Regions from separate parts of the Paraburkholderia sp. D15 genome, predicted to be linked through region 2. Evidence: riboswitches for the same ligand, from Rfam matches in the RefSeq annotation. Region 2 holds a riboswitch; the other holds the start of a gene.
What was found. A riboswitch is a leader RNA that binds a small molecule or an ion and turns the genes downstream of it on or off. The one in region 2 is predicted to bind fluoride.
Positions count from the first base shown of each region.

Region 1: it holds a riboswitch for fluoride, as region 2 does, so the genes downstream of both, LFL96_RS32125 (voltage-gated chloride channel family protein) here and crcB (fluoride efflux transporter CrcB) in region 2, are expected to answer to the same signal.

Region 1 covers NZ_CP110396.1:2,748,931-2,758,370, forward strand. The annotation lists gene LFL96_RS32100 (DUF1488 family protein) at 1-77, opposite strand, end outside; gene LFL96_RS32105 (DUF2278 family protein) at 280-1,026, shown strand; gene LFL96_RS32110 (oxidoreductase) at 1,134-1,967, opposite strand; gene LFL96_RS32115 (AraC family transcriptional regulator) at 2,061-3,032, shown strand; gene LFL96_RS32120 (hypothetical protein) at 3,170-3,394, shown strand; fluoride riboswitch at 3,459-3,526, shown strand; gene LFL96_RS32125 (voltage-gated chloride channel family protein) at 3,603-4,922, shown strand; gene LFL96_RS32130 (NADP-dependent oxidoreductase) at 4,980-6,014, opposite strand; gene LFL96_RS32135 (HPP family protein) at 6,369-7,331, opposite strand; gene aceE (pyruvate dehydrogenase (acetyl-transferring), homodimeric type) at 7,372-9,440, opposite strand, start outside.
Region 2 covers NZ_CP110395.1:1,723,609-1,733,048, reverse strand. The annotation lists gene LFL96_RS07475 (ammonium transporter) at 33-1,220, shown strand; fluoride riboswitch at 1,344-1,403, shown strand; gene crcB (fluoride efflux transporter CrcB) at 1,481-1,861, shown strand; gene LFL96_RS07465 (amino acid racemase) at 1,940-3,409, opposite strand; gene LFL96_RS07460 (dicarboxylate/amino acid:cation symporter) at 3,406-4,695, opposite strand; gene LFL96_RS07455 (LysR substrate-binding domain-containing protein) at 4,874-5,785, opposite strand; gene LFL96_RS07450 (hypothetical protein) at 6,195-6,320, opposite strand; gene LFL96_RS07445 (IclR family transcriptional regulator) at 6,368-7,204, shown strand; gene LFL96_RS07440 (MdtA/MuxA family multidrug efflux RND transporter periplasmic adaptor subunit) at 7,626-9,044, shown strand; gene LFL96_RS07435 (MdtB/MuxB family multidrug efflux RND transporter permease subunit) at 9,063-9,440, shown strand, end outside.

The DNA.
Region 1 (9,440 bases), on a different replicon from region 2:
TCGCAGCAAACGCGGAAGGCGACGGTCGCGCTTTCCGTAACGCAGGGACGGAACCCTTCATCGACATAGACCGACATGGCGACCTCCAAACACATCACGCCTGAGGCGTCAGGATGACAAATCGTAATCCGGCGGTATGTGGGCGAACCGGCATTGCACGCGAGACGGTGCGGCCGTTTTATGCATAGAGGCTAATTTGAGTCGCGCGTTCCGTGCGTGTACGCAATTGTCTCTAAAGCGTGCTAGAACTGGACGCCCCGATCTATGGAGCGTACCTCGATGAATGAATACTGCATGTTCAAGGGCGAACTGATCAACGCCGCGCCGTATCTGCCGACCTACCACGGCAGTCCGCACTACGTGATCAACGTGGCCGACACGAGAAAGGCTGACGGTTCGGTGTTCAAGATCGTGGTGAATTCGGCGTCGACGCAGATCGGCGAGGACAACAACTACAACGTGTACTCGTACGCGGATCTCAACTTCTCGGACCCGGTCGCGGGCAAGCTTGGCGCGCTGAACCCGGGGCTTTACACGACGGGCTTCCCGCGCCTCGACTACTGGCAGGATCAGAGCCTGCTCGACCTGCATCGCATGCGGCCGATTCCGTACGAGGGCGAGGACGGCAGTCGCGCGGACGTGAACGACATCATCAACCAGATCCTGACGATCGACACCAGCCAGCCGGCCACATCCATTCCTTATGACGACGGCAGTGGAAAGCCGCCGCAGCCGCGCGACTTTTACCCGCCGCGCGAGAAGGGCGTGATCGTCTACGGTTTCGGGTTTCTGTTTCAGCCGCAGGAAGATGGGCTGCATGAAACGCACATGAATCAGGGCAATCCGCGCGGACCGCACTGGAAGGAAAACAGTGCGTTTCAGGACGGCGCGGTGATCGTGCAGCAGGGCAATAATTTCGCGGCGATTTTTACCGCCTTCCAGACGCAATATCTGCCGACGGATTCGAACGGCTGCCCGATGAAAGGCGCGCGGCCGCTGCCGGAGTTTGTGCTGGGGTCGAGTTGAGTTGCGTTGAGTTGCATTGATCGACAGGCACGTGTTGCACGCATTGCCCGGATTGCCCGCATCGCCGGCAATCCGGGCCCGGCGGTGACAGGTCGTCGAACGATCGCCTAGCCGTCCGTCGACACCGTCACCGCTTCCCACTCGCGCATCTCGCGCTCCAGCGCCGCGAGCTTGCCGGTCACGAGCCCGAGCGCATCGCTGCCCAGCAATAGATGCGCGGGCGGCCGTGGCGCGGCGATCGCGGCGAGCATCGCCCGCGCGGCTTTCGCGGGATCGCCCAGCTGTTTGCCGCTCTTCTCCTCGCGCGCCTTGCGGATCGGATCGAAAAGCGCGTCGTAATCGGCGATCGAACGCGGCGTTCGCGACATCGATCGACCCGCCCAGTCCGTGCGGAACGAGCCGGGCGCCACCGCCGTCACCGCGATGCCGAACGGCGCGACCTCCTTGCCGAGCGCCTCGGAAATGCCCTCCAGCGCGAATTTGCTGCCGCAGTAATAGGTGATGCCCGGCATCGTGATGTAGCCGCCCATCGACGTGATGTTCAGGATGTGGCCGCGCCGGCGTTGCCGCATGAAGGGCAGCACGGCTTTCATCATCGCGACGGCGCCGAATACGTTGACGTCGAATTGCCGGCGCATGTCCGCGAGCGGCGATTCTTCCATCACGCCTTCGTGGCCATAGCCCGCGTTATTGACCAGCACGTCGATCGGGCCCACGTTCGCCTCGACCTCGGCGACCACGCCGTCGATGGAGTCGAAGTCGGTCACGTCCAGCACGCGGGCGAAAGCCGCGGTCGCGGACAGCGCCTCGAAATCGCGTTTCGCCTGCGCGCCGCGCACCGTGCCCACCACCGTGTGCCCGGCCGCCAATGCTTCCTGGGCGAGCGCGCGGCCGAAGCCGCTGCTCACGCCGGTAATCAACAGAATCTTGTTCGCTGCCATGATGCTTCTCCCGTGTATCGACTGGAGAGTGCATACTAGTCTGGTCGAGTAGCTCGAATAACCCTGATTCCGCTGATTTTATTGCCTAAAACTATGAACGAGTCGCAACTTGCCCGGCGCGGCGAAGCGCTGTCTTCGCGCAGCCGGAAGCGCATGATCGCGTTGCTGCGCAAGCTGGCGCCGGACGAGGGCTACAACCTCACCGCGTTGCCGAGCGTTCGCATCCTGCGGTCGAACCGGCCGCTGTCGCGCACGCCGGTGCTTTACGATCCCGGCATCGTGGTGGTGTGCCAGGGGCGCAAGCGCGGTTACTTCGGCGATCAGCTTTATCTCTACGACGATCGTCATTACCTCGCGGTCTCGGTGCCGGTTCCGTTCAGCATGGAGACCGAGGCGAGCGCCGAGCATCCGTTGCTGGCGCTGTATCTGCACCTCGATTTCACGCTGGCCGCCGAAGTGGCCGTGCTGATCGACCGTGAGGGCCGGGCGGACAGCGTGCAGGCGCCGCAAAGCATGATGTCGACGCCGATGGACGAGCCGATGCAGGCCTCCGTCCTGCGTCTGCTGGAGGCGTTGAGCAAGCCGCTCGAAGCGGCCGTGCTCGGACCAGGCCTGTTGCGCGAACTGTATTTCCGCGTGCTCACCGGACCGCAAGGCAGCGCGATACGCGAGGCGCTTGCGATGCGCGGGCAGTTCGGCAGAATCGGCAAGTCGTTGCGCGTCATTCACGCCGAGTACGCGCATCCGCTCGACGTGACGCAACTGGCCGGCGAAGCGAGCATGAGCGTGCCGACATTTCATACGCATTTCAAGGCGATTACGCAGATGTCGCCGATGCAGTACGTGAAGTCCACGCGTCTGCATCAGGCGCGCCTGTTGATGATCCGCGAGGATCTGAGCGCGGAGGCGGCGTGTCATGCGGTGGGTTATACGAGCGCGTCGCAGTTCAGCAGGGAGTTCAAGCGGCTGTTCGGCCTGACGCCGGCGGCGGAAGCGAAGCGCATGCGCGACAATTTCGCGATTCCGGCGGCGTTCGCGGATGCGGAATTCGTTTCGTCGCATTGAAGCACCGAGCTCCGGGTGCCGCGTCGCCGAGATGCCGAGATGCCGAGATGCCGAGATGCCGAGATGCCGCCCGGCGATCTTTCATACGCGGCTGCCGGTATCGCGGCATCATGAGAAAGCGCTGAACGGAGGCACCCATGAGCAAGATCACCCTGCTGCATAACGACGACGAAGTCCTCGATCCCACCGATTCGACCCTGCGCGTACGCGGCACCGTCGAGGTGGACGGCAAGCACAAAGGGTCGTGGGCCGAGCATCTGAATGGCTCGTGGACGGCGCTGATCGACGGCGAATCGTTGAGCGCGTCGTCGAAGGAAGGCTTGATTGCGCAGATCGACAACCGGTTCGGAGCGAGCGGCTGACGATCGGCCGGGCAGGCGTGCAACGCAATCCGTTGTTGCGTTGCGAAAATCATTTCGCTTAAAATCGCTGCCCGGAGATGGCATTCCTCCGAACAACCGCCGGGTCGACCGGCTGATGATGCCTACGAGTTCCTGGGTGAAGGAGGTCGTAGCGCGTCCATTCTGGCGTCCTGCCACCCAGGTTTGATATCGATCGAATCTGGAAATCATGAAGCGTCTTCAATCCGTCGAGCAATTCGCCATGCTGCCGTATCTGGCGCGCTGGCTGTTGCTGTCCTGCCTGCTCGGCACCCTCGCGGGGTCGGCATCGGCTCTCTTTCTTTTCGCGCTCGATCTCGCCACCGAGACTCGCACCGGGCATCCGTGGCTGCTGTGGTTGTTGCCGGTGGCCGGTCTGGTCACGGGATGGGTGTATCTGCGTGTCGGCAAACCCGTCGAAGGCGGCAACAATCTGCTGATCGACGAGATCCACGATCCTCAGAAGATCGTGCCCAGGCGCATGGCGCCGCTCGTGCTCGCCGCGACCGTGATCACGCATCTGTTCGGCGGCTCGGCCGGCCGCGAAGGCACGGCGGTGCAGATGGGTGGCGCGCTGGCCGATCGGGTGACGCATCTGTTCAGGCTCGACAACGAAGACCGGCGGATTCTGCTGATGGGTGGCATCGCGGCGGGCTTCTCGTCGGTGTTCGGCACGCCGCTCGCCGGCGCGGTATTTGGTCTGGAAGTGCTGGCGATCGGCCGGCTGCGTTACGACGCGCTGCTGGCGTGTCTCGCGTCGTCGGTGGTGGCGGATTGCGTGTGCCGGATGTGGGGCATCCACCACACGATCTATACGATTCCGTTCGTGCCGGCCGTGACCGCGCCCGGTCTCGGCTCGGCGGTCGTGGCCGGGATCGCGTTCGGCGTGGCCGGCATGCTGTTCGCCGATTCGACGCACGCGCTGTCCGCGATGATGAAGCGCAGGATCGCGTGGGCACCGTTGCGGCCGTTCATCGGCGGCGCGGTGGTGGCGGTGATGGCGACGCTGCTCAATGTGCCGCAATACCTCGGCCTCGGCATTCCGACGATCGAAGCCGCGTTTCGCGGCAATCTGCCGGTCTACGATTTCGCCGGCAAATTCGCGTTCACGGTCGTGACGCTGGCGTCGGGTTTCAAGGGCGGCGAGGTGACGCCGCTGTTCTACATCGGCGCGACGCTCGGCAATGCGCTCGGGCATGTGCTGGCGTTGCCGGTGCCGGTACTTGCGGGGCTGGGGTTCGTGGCGGTTTTCGCGGGCGCGGCGAATACGCCGATCGCGTCGACCATCATGGCGATGGAACTGTTCGGCACGCAGGTCGGCGTCTATGCCGCGGTGGCCTGTGTGGTGAGTTATCTGTTCTCTGGCCACACCGGTATTTATCGATCGCAGCGGGTGGGACATTCGAAGCATCTGTTCCTGCCGGAGGGTATTCGCCTTGCCGACATTCCCGCGCTGCGCCGCGCGCGGGGCAAGGAGGTTGCCGAGGCGGACACCACGGCACAGTCGTAGGTCGAATGCACGAGCGTTCGTGATGAGCTGGTTGATCGCTTTGCGTCGGCCTGCCGGTTAAAGCTCGACCAGCACCACGCCCTTGAGCTTGCCCGCACACGCTTGCTGCAATGCCAGCGGCGCGTTATCGAGTCCATTGAACGTCGTGCTCGTCAAGACGATCGCGTCTTCGTTCCGCCATTCGTTCAATCGACGCATCCATTCGTCGAACGCGCCGGCGTCGTCTTCACAGGCGCTGTAGCCGCGCAGGGTGATGCCTTTGATCGGTAGCTGGAACGTATCGATCTCGGCGAGTGCGACGCAGGCGGAGCGCTCCCGCTTCAACTCCGCGCCAAGCGCGCCGAGCACCACGCAACGCGCGTCGTCACGCGCCAGCGAGAGCGCGGCGCTCAACTGCTCGCCGCCGACCATGTCGACGATCACGTCGAGGCCGCGCGGCGCGGCCCTGGCCAGTTGTGCGGCGAAGGGACCGTCGTCGCGCGTCACCACGGCGTCGTAGCCGAGTTCGTGCTTCATCCAGGCGGCCTTATCGCGGCTGCCCGTGCTGCCGATCACGTGCCCCGCGCCGAGTTTGCGCGCGATCTGTCCGGCCATCGAACCAATGGCGCCCGCGCCGCTGGAGACGAACACGGTGTCGCCGCTGCGGATTTGAATGCCGCGTGTGAGTGCCGCGTAGGCGGTCCATCCGTGTCCGAGGTAAGCGGCCGCATCGACGCGTTCGTGTGGTAGCCGCGTGCAGCGATGCGCGTCGACGAGCGCATAGTCGCGCCAGCCCAGCGGATGCATGACGATCTCGCCGCGCCGCAGTCCGCAATCCGGCGCGGCGTCGATCACTTCGCCGATGGCTGCATCGGCCAGCGCGTCGCCCGGTTTGAGCGGGGGAAAAGGAATGCCCTTGATTTCCTGCGCGTCGCGGCTCGCCATCAGGCGTGTCGAAACGGAGACTCGAAAGCTGCGGTTGCGTATCAGCACCTGAGCGCCCATCAGCGGCGCTAACGGTGTTTCAACGATCGAGAAATCGGTGGATTGAAGCTCGCCTTCGGGATGGGCGGCGAGTTGGACCTGGCGCGAGTAGCGGGGCAGCGGTTGCATGAGAGGTTCCCTTGACCAATGGCAAGCGGCAAGCTGCAAGCGACCGCATGGTGCGCGCTGTCTTGCCGGTGACGGTATGGAGGAATTTTTGCGTGGAACCGCGCCGATGACTACTCGCTTTCCGGGCGATTGTGTCGGAATGCGGCGGCGCAGGATAGGGATAGCATTCTGGTCAAGAGAGTCGTGAGTAAAGCGAGCAAAAAGCTCACATTTAAGATCCGGAGAAATACTGCGCGAACGCCGTCAGCACACTTGTTGTCACGACACATTCTGTGTCGTAGGTCTTGGCCTCTAGTCATGAGAGCGTCGTTCCAGCGCTGACATCGCCAACGTGATGACGAGTCAAAAATGATCTCATTCGGCAGTGCGGTTACTCACCGATCGCGACTGCAGCGACGCGTGCGTGTCGAGCATTGACCGCGCCGCGACAACCACCGACGTTCCCGCCCCGATCGCCAGAGGATATTTCCAGTCCGTGTGATGCATGATCTGCGGAATCACGGAAATGGCGAGTGCCGGTAGCATGAATGTATCGGTGACATGGATTAACAGAATGCTTGCGGCGAGGGCGAACAGCACGGATAGCGGTCCGGTGCCGAACAGGTCGACGCCGCACCACCCGAGTGTCGCCGTTACCATGCATATCAGCGGAAGCCATGTGCAACGGTGGCTCCACGGGCAAGTTTCGATCCGCACGAGTGTTTCGTACGCGATCACGATCAACGGCGGAAAAAGAATGAGCCTCACGCCGGTGAGATCGGCCAACAGGTAGGCAAGCGCCAGGACGATCGAAAACACCCCCCATCGCACCGTCTTACTGGAGGCATGAGCTGGCGCCGGCCCACGCCTCGAAGCGATGCCCGGCGCGGCGGTTCCAGACTGCCACCATCTCCGGTATGCGATCGACAGCAGCCCAAGCAAAGCGGTATCGAATGCAATGAACGCGACATAGTGCGCACTCGTGACATTGAATACGAGCGGCAGAAATCCCGCCGGGACGGCGGGAAACACCGCGGATTTCATCGTCCTGACGACAAGGATCGAGCCCGCAATGCATAGGCATGCCGCCGGTATGCCGTACGGCAGATGGCTCGCGACAGTGAAACCCCAAAGCGCCGTCACCGTGGGCGTGGCGACGACCATCAGAGGTGCCGTGGCCCATGGTCCCGCTGGCCGCATGAAGACGCCATAGGCGAGTGCCGCAAGTTCGGGGAAGAAGGTGTAGTCGTTATGGACAAGCTTCCCCATCCCTGAAACCACGCAAAGTAGAAATAGAGTCATGCCGGCGCCGGGCAACGGACTCGTGCGAAAGTTCATGCTGTCTTTTCCTGTCGTTCCACGATCTGATCGCCAGGCGCTAGACCGTTGCGGGATCGAGCTTCCCGGTATCGATTCCGTAACGTTCGATCGCTTCGCCGATGCGCGCACGCGCAATCCTGCCGTCGTCGGCCAGCGCCTTCAAAGCCGCGAGGACGATGAAATGTCGATCGACTTCGAAGAACGTGCGCAGCGATTCCCGCGTGTCGGAGCGGCCAAACCCATCGGTACCCAACGCAATGAACCGGCGATCGGCGATGAACGGACGAATCTGATCGCCGACGATCTTCATGTAATCGGTCGCCACGACGACCGGACCAGGATGGTGCTGCAAGCATTGCTGAACATACGGAATACGCGGCTCCTGTTCCGGGTGCAGCATGTTCCAGCGCTCCGCGGCCAGACCGTCACGGCGAAGCTCGGTCAGACTCGTCGCACTCCAGATGTCGCTGGATACCGAGAAATCCTGTCTCAGCAATTCTGCCGCGGCAATCACCTCGCGCAGAATGGCGCCACTACCCATGAGCTGGACGTGCGTATGAGTTGGGTTATTCGAGGTGTTCGCCGGTGCTGCGTCGGGCAGCTTGTACAGGCCCTTGAGAATGCCGGCCTCCGCGTCCTGCGGTAGCGCCGGATGGGGATAGTTCTCGTTGAGCAACGTAATGTAGTAGTACACGTCCTGCTGTTCCGCGTACATCCGGCGCAAGCCATCCTGGATGATGACCGCGAGTTCGTACGAGTAAGTCGGATCGTACGACACGCAGTTGGGTATCACCGATGACAGCACGTGGCTGTGGCCGTCGTCGTGTTGCAGTCCTTCCCCCATCAGCGTGGTACGCCCGGAAGTCGCCCCCAGCAGAAATCCGCGGGTGCGCGCATCGCCGGCTGCCCACGCGAGATCGCCGATACGTTGCAGACCGAACATCGAATAGAAGATGTAGAACGGAATCGTCGGTAATCCGTGATTGGCGTAGGCGGTGCCGGCTGCGATCCAGGATGCGAATGCGCCGGATTCGTTGATTCCTTCCTGCAGGATCTGACCGTCCGTGGCCTCCTTGTAGTAGCTCAACTGGCCGGCATCCTGTGGCGTGTAGAGCTGCCCAACGGGCGAATGAATGCCGATCTGACGAAACATTCCCTCCATCCCGAAGGTGCGGGATTCGTCAGGCACGATAGGGACGATCAGCTTGCCGAGATTCGGATCTTTCAACAGCGTGCCGAGAATTCGCACGAAGGCCATCGTAGTGGACGCCCCTCGATCGCCGCTGTCTTTCAACTGCGTCGCGAAAGCGGCGAGCGGTGGAATCGAAAGTGGCGGGACGTCGGCAAAGCGTGCCGGCACATAGCCACCGAGCGTTGCGCGGCGCTGCGCGAAATAGCGCGCCTCGTCGCTGTCCGGAGCGGGTTTCAGATACGGCATTTCGTCGAGTTGCGCATCGCTGACCGGCAGCGCGAATCGATCGCGAAACGCACGCACGGCCTCGGCACTCATTTTCTTCAACTGATGATTGATGTTCTGGCCTTCTCCTGCCTCGCCCATGCCGAAGCCTTTGACCGTTTTCGCAAGAATGACGGTTGGCCGGCCTCCGGTCGTCATGGCCTGTGCATAGGCCACATGGACTTTTTCCGGATCATGACCGCCGCGCGCAAGCTTCCAGATGTCATCGTCGGACAGGTCGGCCACCATTTCCAGAAGCTCTGGATACTTGCCGAAAAAATGCTCGCGGATGTAAGCGCCGTTCTGCGACTTGAACGTCTGATAGTCGCCGTCCACGCATTCCATCATGCGACGACGCAGCAGGCCGGTGTGGTCTCGTCGCAGCAAAGCGTCCCAGCCGCTTCCCCAGATCACCTTGATGACATTCCAGCCGGCGGCGCGAAATGTGCCCTCGAGTTCCTGAATGACCTTGCCGTTGCCCCGCACCGGACCGTCGAGCCGTTGCAGGTTGCAGTTGACCACGAAGATAAGGTTGTCCAATCGCTCGCGGCCGCCGAGCGAAATCGCTGCCAGCGACTCCGGCTGATCCATTTCTCCGTCGCCCAGGAATGCCCACACCTTGCGGCCTTGATGTTCTTTCAGCCCACGGAATTCCAGGTAACGCATGAAGC
Region 2 (9,440 bases):
CCCGCTTTTTGCCAAATGAGCGGGACACATCGATGGAAAGTCTGAAAAGCGGCAGCGATACCCTCTTCCTCCTGTTAGGCGCCGCGATGGTGCTGGCGATGCACGCGGGTTTCGCTTTTCTCGAACTCGGCACCGTGCGCAAGAAAAATCAGGTCAACGCGCTCGTGAAGATTCTGGTGGACTTTTCCGTCTCGACCATCGCGTACTTCTTCATCGGCTATACGATCGCGTACGGCGTGCAATTCTTCGGCAACGCCGAGGCGCTTGCCGCGCACAACGGCTACGCGCTGGTGCGCTTCTTCTTCCTGCTGACTTTCGCGGCGGCGATTCCGGCGATCGTGTCCGGCGGCATCGCCGAGCGCTCGAAATTCAACCCGCAGTTGTTCGCCACCTTCGTGCTGGTCGGCTTCGTCTATCCGTTCTTCGAAGGGATCGCGTGGAACGACCGCTTCGGCATTCAGGACTGGCTGACGCACGTGTTCGGCGTGCCGTTCCACGATTTCGCCGGCTCCGTCGTGGTGCACGCGTTCGGCGGCTGGGTCGCGTTGCCCGCCGTGTTGCTGCTCGGCGCCCGGCACGGCCGCTACCATCGTGATGGCGGGATCGCCGCGCATCCGCCGTCGAACATCCCGTTTCTCGCGTTGGGCGCGTGGGTACTGGCGGTCGGCTGGTTCGGCTTCAACGTGATGAGCGCGCAGACGCTCGACAAGATCAGCGGTCTGGTGGCGGTCAATTCGCTGATGGCGATGGTCGGCGGCACGCTGACCGCGTGGTTCGCGGGCCGCAACGATCCGGGCTTCACGTACAACGGGCCGCTGGCCGGACTCGTCGCGGTGTGCGCCGGGTCCGACCTGATGCATCCGCTCGGCGCGCTGGTGACGGGCGGCATCGCCGGGGTGCTGTTCGTTTATATGTTCACCTGCGTGCAGAACCGCTGGCGCATCGACGACGTGCTCGGCGTGTGGCCGCTGCACGGTCTATGCGGCGCGTGGGGCGGCATCGCGGCGGGGATTTTCGGGCTGCGGGCGCTGGGCGGGATCGGCGGCGTGTCGTTCGGCGCGCAACTGGTCGGCACGCTCGGCGGCATCGCGGTGGCGACGCTCGGCGGCACGCTGGTGTATGGCGCGATCCGCCTGACGGTCGGGCTGCGGCTCGATCAGGAAGAGGAATACAACGGCGCGGACCTGTCGATTCACCGGATTTCGGCGACCTCGGAATAAATGGGAACCTGAGCGGGAACATAAGCGGGAACATGAGCGGAAACACCCGCGCGGGACGCCTGCGGGCAGCGCTCACGGACCGCCGCGCTGCCCTGTCCCCACATGCGATCGGCGATGTTAGACTGGACCGCTGGAGATGGCATCTCCCTAACCGCCCTCGTGGCTGATGATGCCTGCTACGCCCGGATCACCGCGGACGCGGCATCCTCTCGCCCGCCGAGCCCGGTTCATCGACACTCCGAATCGCCAGGTCTCCTGCCATGTATTGGTCCATTCTTGCCGTCGGCATTGGCGGCGCACTCGGTTCCCTGTTCCGCTGGATCCTCGGCATCCGCCTGAACGGACTATTCTCCGGCTTGCCGCTCGGCACCTTCGCCGCCAACGTGATTGCCGGCTACGTGATCGGCGTGGCGGTCGCCGGCTTCGCACGGGCGCCGCAGATCGCGCCGGAATGGCGGCTTTTCGTCATCACGGGCTTGATGGGCGGCTTGTCCACCTTCTCGACGTTTTCGGCGGAAGTCGTGCAGCGTCTGCAGGACGGACGGCTCGGCTGGGCGGCCGGCGAAATCGCGATTCATGTCGGCGCGTCGCTGCTGATGACGGTGCTCGGCATCGCGACCGTTTCGCTGGTCGCGCGCTGAACGATCGACGAATCGCACCTTCAGGCAAGGGCGGCCGGTTCAATCGTGTCGCGACGAACACGGCGTTCAGCGAGCCGGTCACGCGTGATGCGGTTCCGCTCGCGCGGTGGCGTACGCCACGCACCGTCTCGCGAGCACATCGGTCGGGTCCACCAGACGAACCGATGCGCCGTTCGCACCGGCATAGGTCGGCTGAGGCAGCAGCAGCGGCAATTCCGTGCAGCCGAGAATGACGACATCCACGCCTCGCGCGATGAGTTCCTCCATCGCCGCGGCGATATCGGATTGGCACTGACCAGTCGTGAAGCCGGCCTTGACGCCCTCCTTCCCGTAGATCGCCTCCATCACTCGCGCCTGCAGGGGCGGACTCGGCACCACCTGCTCCAACCCTTGCGACGCCAGCGCTTTCGCGTAGACCCCGCTCTCGACCGTGCCGGACGTCGCCAGCACGCCGACGCAACGCATCGCGGGAAAAGTCTCGCGCAGATGGCGCACCGTCACGGTCAGCATATTCACGATCGGAATGCGCAGATACGGCTGGATGCGGTCGACGAACGCATGCGCGGTATTACACGGAATGGCGATGATGTCCGCGTCGCCATGTTCGAGCTTCTTGCACGTCGCATAGAGCGAAAGGGTTGGGTCCGCTCCATCGCCGATCAGGCTCTCGGTTCGATCGGGAATCTGCGGGTTCTGCTCGACCAGCAGTTTGATATGGTCCTGGTCTCTCGCCGCGGGCGTATTGCGCACCACCTTTTCGATGAAATCGACGGTTGCGGCCGGCCCGACACCGCCGACCACACCGACCTTGAACGGCGTCTCCGGCAACGCATACCGGCCGGATACCGCGTACTGCGCATAAGCCAGGTTCGAGTCCAGCAACGGCACCGTCAACGGGCCCATACTTTCCGCGACCAGCGCGATCTCGGTCAGCCCCGGAACGATGATGTCGGCCCCTTGCGAGATCAGGTCATCACACGCGACACGCAGGAGTTCGACCGGCCGGCCGCTCAGGCAACCGCTCTTTAGCCCGTCAGGCCCATAAACCGCCTCGGCGACGAGGTCGACGCCCTCCCGCAACCGCGGATACATGACGTCAAAACCGGGTGACGTGAAGTACGTCTCGAACAGCCCCCGGCGCTGTATGTACTCAGACGCGAGCACGCCGATTCGACGGACGGCCGGGAAACGACGCCGTACATGGCGCCGGATTCCCTCCATCATGTCGACGATCTGCAGCGGCGAATTGGCCTTCAATTCGTCGATGAAGGTATGGCTGACGAAGCACGGGAGCAGCACCGTCGTCACGCCTCGTTTCTCGAAGCCGCGAATCATGTCGAAGATGTACAGCATCCGCCCGGTGGACGCTTCCGCCCTCGAACCTGCCGTGCCGAACGGGTGCTGTTCGACGATCACGTCGGCATGCTCAGCCTCGCAGGTGGCCGACAGCGACTTGATCAGCTTGAAGAAAACGTCCGCGCCCGCCAGCGGCCCAAGACCGCCGACTACGCCGAACTTCCGCCCGGCCCTGGTCTGCGCTGCGGTCATTTCGGCTCGCTCCGCAGCCGGGCGAACGCGCTGTCCTCGACCACGGTCGCGCGCTTGACCGCACGCTGGGTTTCCCACTTCGCGATGACCGCCGTCGCGACGCTGTTGCCGATCACGTTCGTGGCCGTTCGCCCCATATCGAGAATCTGGTCGATCGCGAGAATCAGCACGACGCCGGAAGCCGGTAGATGAAACATCGGCGCCACCGCCGCGACGACCACCACCGAGCCGCGCGCGACACCGGCCATCCCCTTGCTGCTGATCATCAGGACGAGCAGCATCATGATCTGCGCGCCCAGCGGCATGTCGATGCCGAACGCCTGCGCGATGAAAATCGCGGCGAACGCCTGGTACATCATCGAACCATCCAGATTGAACGCATAGCCGAGCGGCAAGGTGAAACCCACCACCTTCTTGTCGACGCCGAACGCCTCGAGCTTTTCGCTGAGGCTAGGATAGGCGGCCTCGCTGCTGGCCGTCGAAAATGCGAGCATCGCCGGCTCGCGAACCGCCTTCAGCAGCGCCCAGATAGAGCGCCCGAGAAAGACGTGGCCGAAGGCGATCAGCAGGGTCCAGAGCAGCACCAGACCGACATAGAAACTGCCGATCAGCTTGCCGTAAGTGGTCAGCACGTCCAGCCCATGAAGCGTGATCGCCGAGGCGAGCGCGCCAAATACGCCAACCGGCGCAAGACGCATCACGTAGTCCGTCAGCTTCAGCATGGCGGGCACGAGCGCATCCACACCGGCGATCAGCGGCGCAACGCGCGGATCGGCCTTGAGCACGCTCAGGACGACGCCGAACAGCACCGAGAACACGAGGATCTGCAGAATGTCGTTGCGGGCCATCGCGTCGACGATGCTGGTCGGAAACGCGTGGGTCACGAAATCCTTGAAGTTAAGACCGGCGGTGTTCAGACCCGTGCTGACATCGGCGCTGGTCTGCACCATATGCAAGCCCGCACCCGGCTGAAGCACGTTGGCAAGCAGCAGCCCAAGCGCGAGCGACAACAGCGAAGCGCACAGAAACCAGCCGACGGAGCGCAAGCCGATTCGCCGGACCTCGCTCGTTCCGCCCATGCCGGCGAGGCCCGACACCAGCGTCGCGAAAACGAGCGGCGCGATGATCATCTTCACGAGGCGAAGAAAGATGTCGGTGATGACCGAGAAATACGCGGCAATGGCTTTTGCCTGATTAACATCGCCGGCCGACCGGTGACACACGTAGCCGACCACAATGCCGAGCACCATGCCGGCAAAGATATAGAGCGTGAGGCGATTCTTCATTTGCATCCGTCCAGTGGATAGTGCGAGGCACGCGCGCGACGGCGCCCGACACGTGAGTGGCGGAACCCAGTCGATCAGCTGGATCCCGTATGGGACGGATAATAGGGAGAGACAAAAAAATCGCGATGCGAGTGCTGCATGTGGTTATGCGGGACTCGCATAACCCATGAAAACCCTGCTACGACGGCTGTGATGCCGCTCGAAGGTGGCTCCAGAGGTTCTCGATAAACTCGCTGCGATTCGACGCGTCGCGGTACACCCGAAGCTCGACTTCAAGCTGCCACTCGGCGCGCCCCGCCGGCACCAGCGCGCCCGAGTCCAGTTCGGCAACGATGGAGCTCCTCGGCAACCACGCGACGCCCTCACCCTCCAGCACGAGTTTCTTCAGCACCTCGGCCATGTCCGATTCGTAATGGAGTTGCAGCGCCGGCGTCGACGCGGCGCGCGCCAGCAGCAACGCGAGGCAGCGGCCAAAGTAACTCGTCTCGGTATAGGAGATGAGAGGAAGCGGCCGGTTGGCGGTGCCAGGCAACCGGTACGCGGGCCCCGAACGTTGATTGGGCCGGCACACCGGCATGAAGGTATCCACGCCGACCGTCAGATGCTGATATCGCGCGGGGTCGAGGTGTAACGGCAACTCGGGATGATGGTAGGCAAACATCAGTTCGCAGTTGCCGTTGACGAGCATCAGGATCGAGTCGTGCACGTTCGTCGGGACGACCCGGGCACGCACTTCGCCGAAATGGGCGGTGAGCGTCTTCAGCCACGCCGGCAGGAAGCTGAGCGCGATGGTGTGGCCCGCCGCGATCTGCAGGCCCTTGCCGGCCATTCGCTGCTCGGTCCGGATGATGGCGCGCGTATCGAACAGCTTCTCGATGATGTCCTCGGCGGCCTCCTGAAACAGCCGCCCCGCTAGCGTCAGCACCGGAGGAAAGCTGCTGCGGTCGATGAGGTCCGCGCCCACCCACTGTTCGAGCGACTGGATTCGCCGGCTGAAACCCGACTGGGTCACGTTACGAAATTCCGCTGCCCGTGAAAAACTCTGATATCGGGCAAGCGCGATGAAATCCTCAACCCATTTGATTTCCATATCCGGTCCTGTGACGACGCGTCGCCCCTGCGAGCGCGACAGATTCTACGCCGGGGCGGCGGTGCACGCGTTGAGGAAGCAGCGTCGTAGTTATGCCGACAGCACGAAAGAAATTGGGAAAAGGAGGGAAAAACCGAGGGCGAAAAAAAAGGCGTCACGTTGCCGTGACGCCTTAAAAAGTTCTAGCCATTCCGAGGGCCGTGCTAGAACCTGAGAGACGGGATCCGAAAGCGTTGACCCAACACTACAGCGCCCCGAAGAGCGCGCGGCACAGACTGTAAAGGTGGACTGTTTAAGGACACTCGACCAGACACTGCGCGGGCCACGGCAGGTTCTACACTTGCAAATAACCGAACCTGAAACCGTCTTTCGAAATGAGATTCCATTTTTTATGGTTATGCTGACTAAGTCAAGCAAAATCTAAAGAGCCATTCGTCGCACCGGCAAAATATTCCGATACAATGAATCTTCTGAGGAAAATTCCATTAAATGCCCCATTTTGGGGCTCACCGGCGACCCGTTTTGCATCGCTCATCTCCGCTGCCGTGTACAAAAAACTGAAATAAAGTTCCAGAAAAACACATGATCAGACCCAAGTCGACCCGGCTGGAAGCAGACCCGCTCAAGGATAAAGACGCGTCCGGCGACGAAGTCACCGCGTTGGCGCGCGGTTTGACCGTGTTGCGCGCCGTTGCCGCCGCCGACGCGCCGCTCAGCAATCGCGAGTTGACCGAACTGACCGGCATTCCGAAGCCGACCGTGTCGCGCATCACCGCGACCCTCGTCGGCGCGGGCTTCCTGTTCCGCCTGCCGGACAGCGAGCGCTTCGTGCTGACGTCGTCGGTACTGGAATTGAGCAACGGTTTTCTGCGCAACTTCGACATCCGGGCCCGCGCACGGCCGTTCCTGATCGAACTCGCCGAACGTACCGCGCTGTCCGTGCACCTCGCGGTGCGCGACCGGCTCGACATGGTCGTGATCGACGCGATCCGGCCGCGCTCGGCGGTGCTCGTGTCGCGTCTCGAAATCGGCTCGCGCATGAATATCAGCCGTACCGCGATCGGCCGCGCCTATCTTGCCGCGCTCGCGCCCGCCGATCGGGAAAAGCTGCTGATCGGCCTGCAAGCCGCCGAGGGCGACGACTGGGGCCACGTCGGCAGCCGGCTCGACAGCGCGCTGCAGGAGACCATGGAACGCGGCTTCGCGATCGCGACCGGCGAGTGGTACGACGGTCTGAACGCGATCGCACTCGGCTTCACCGGTCCGTCGGGCGAGCGCTATGCGGTCAACTGCGGCGGCTCGGCCGACCAGTGTCCGCGCGACTGGCTGATCTCGCGCGCGGCACCGGCCCTGCTGGAATGCGTCGCGCGGATCGTGCTGGAGATCGGCGGCACGCCGGGGCGCCGGCTGGATACCTGAGGCTGGATACCTGAGGCCGGATATCTGAGGCTGGATACCTGACGGATGCCCGAGGCTGAGCCGCTGTCATCTTCCCTTCAACCTCGATGCCCACTTGAAGACATCCTGTAACCTTCGTAATCAAAAGAAAAAAACACGGGTGGACTGTTACAGAGGCGACGACGTAGGATCATGCATTCCCGTCGCGGGGCGCGGCTCCGGCTGGGCGTTATGCCCGGTCATCATTCGCCGGCCAGTCTTTTTTCACGCCGCATTGCGTTAACATCTTTGTCCCGCGCCTCGGGTAGCATCGCGCAGAACAAGCACGACGCTCCCGCTGTCGAAACCGCCTGTCACGCCGTCCGCGCGCCGGCCCGCTGCAATTCCGAGCGGCTCGAACGCGCGAACGGCTCACATCCAAGTCAGCCACCAGACCGAACCGATGGACGAACAACAAAAGCATTCGGATACCACACGCCCTGTCACCCCGGCTTCCCAACCGTCCACCAGCGGTCCGGCGCGCTCAACCGGCCCATCCGCCGCACCCGGTGCGGTCAAACGGCATCGCGGCCGCAACATCGCGCTGATCGTGGCGGCGCTGGTCATTCTCGGCATCGTGCTGTGGCGCTGGCATCCGTGGGGTAGCCCCGGCGGCGCAGCGGGCGGCAGCGCGGCGAGCGGTCACAGCGGCGGTCGTGGGGGCCGCGGCGCGGCGCTCGGCAACCAGCCGCAACCCGTGCACGTGGCAACGGCAACACAAGGCGAAATGCCGGTCGTGCTGACCGCGCTCGGCACGGTCACGCCGCTCGCCAACGTCACGGTGCTGCCGCAGTTGAGCGGCACGCTGCAGGACGTGTATTTCAAGGAAGGCCAGATGGTCAGGAAGGGTGACGTGCTCGCCCAGATCGACCCGCGGCCTTACCAGATCTCGCTGGAAAACGCGCAGGGCACGCTGGCCCGCGACCAGGCGCTGCTGCAAACCGCGCGCCTCGACCTGAAGCGCTACCAGACGCTGCTCGCGCAGGACTCGATCGCGAGTCAGCAGGTGGATACGCAGGCCTCGCTGGTGCGCCAGTACGAAGGCACGGTGAAGTCCGATCAGGCGAATATCGATACCTACAAGCTCGACCTCGTGTACGCGCGCATCACCGCGCCGGTGTCGGGCCGCGTCGGTCTGCGCCAGGTCGATCCGGGCAACTACGTGACGCCGAGCCTGGCCAACGGCCTCGTCGTGATTACGCAGTTGCAGCCGATCAGCGTGATCTTCACCACCTCCGAAGACAACCTGCAGCAGATCATCCAGCAGACCCAGTCGGGCGCGAAGCTGTCGGTCACGGCGTACGACCGCAGCAACACCACGTCGCTCGAAGGCGGCTCGCTCGAAACGCTGGACAACCAGATCGACACCACCACCGGCACCGTCAAGCTGCGCGCGATCTTCCAGAACCCGAACAACCTGCTGTTCCCGAATCAGTTCGTCAACACGCGCCTGCTGGTCGATACGATCAAGGACGCGGTGATCGTGCCGACCACCGCGGTGCTGAACGGCTCGATGGGCCAGTTCGTCTACGTCGTTAAGCCGGACAACACGGTCACCGTGCGGCCGGTCAAGGTCGGCCCGGTGGACGGCGAACGCACCAGCATCAAGTCCGGCGTGCAGGTCGGCGAGCGCGTGGTGATCGACGGTTCGGACCGCCTGAAGGAAGGCGCGAAGATCACGATTCCGGCGGACAAGCCACGCGGCGCATCGGGCGCGCGCGGCGCGCATGGCGCGAGCGGCGCCAGTAGCGCGGCCGCCGCGTCGGGCGCCTCCGGCACACACGGGCATCATCGCAAACACGCGACACAAGACTCGCAATAAAGGCACGGCACTTACCGCATGAATCCATCCCGCGCCTTTATTCTGCGTCCCGTCGGCACCGCGCTGCTGATGGCGGCGATCATGCTGGTCGGTCTCGTCGCGCTGCGCTTCCTGCCGCTGTCCGCGCTGCCCGAAGTCGACTATCCGACCATCCAGGTGCAGACCTTCTATCCGGGCGCGAGCCCGGACGTGATGACCTCGTCGGTGACGGCGCCGCTCGAACGGCAGTTCGGGCAGATGCCGTCGCTGAACCAGATGTCGTCGCAAAGCTCGGCGGGTTCGTCGATCATCACGCTGCAGTTCAGCCTCGATCTGCCGCTCGACATCGCCGAGCAGGAAGTGCAGGCCGCCATCAACGCGGCGGGCAACCTGCTGCCGTCCGACCTGCCCGCGCCG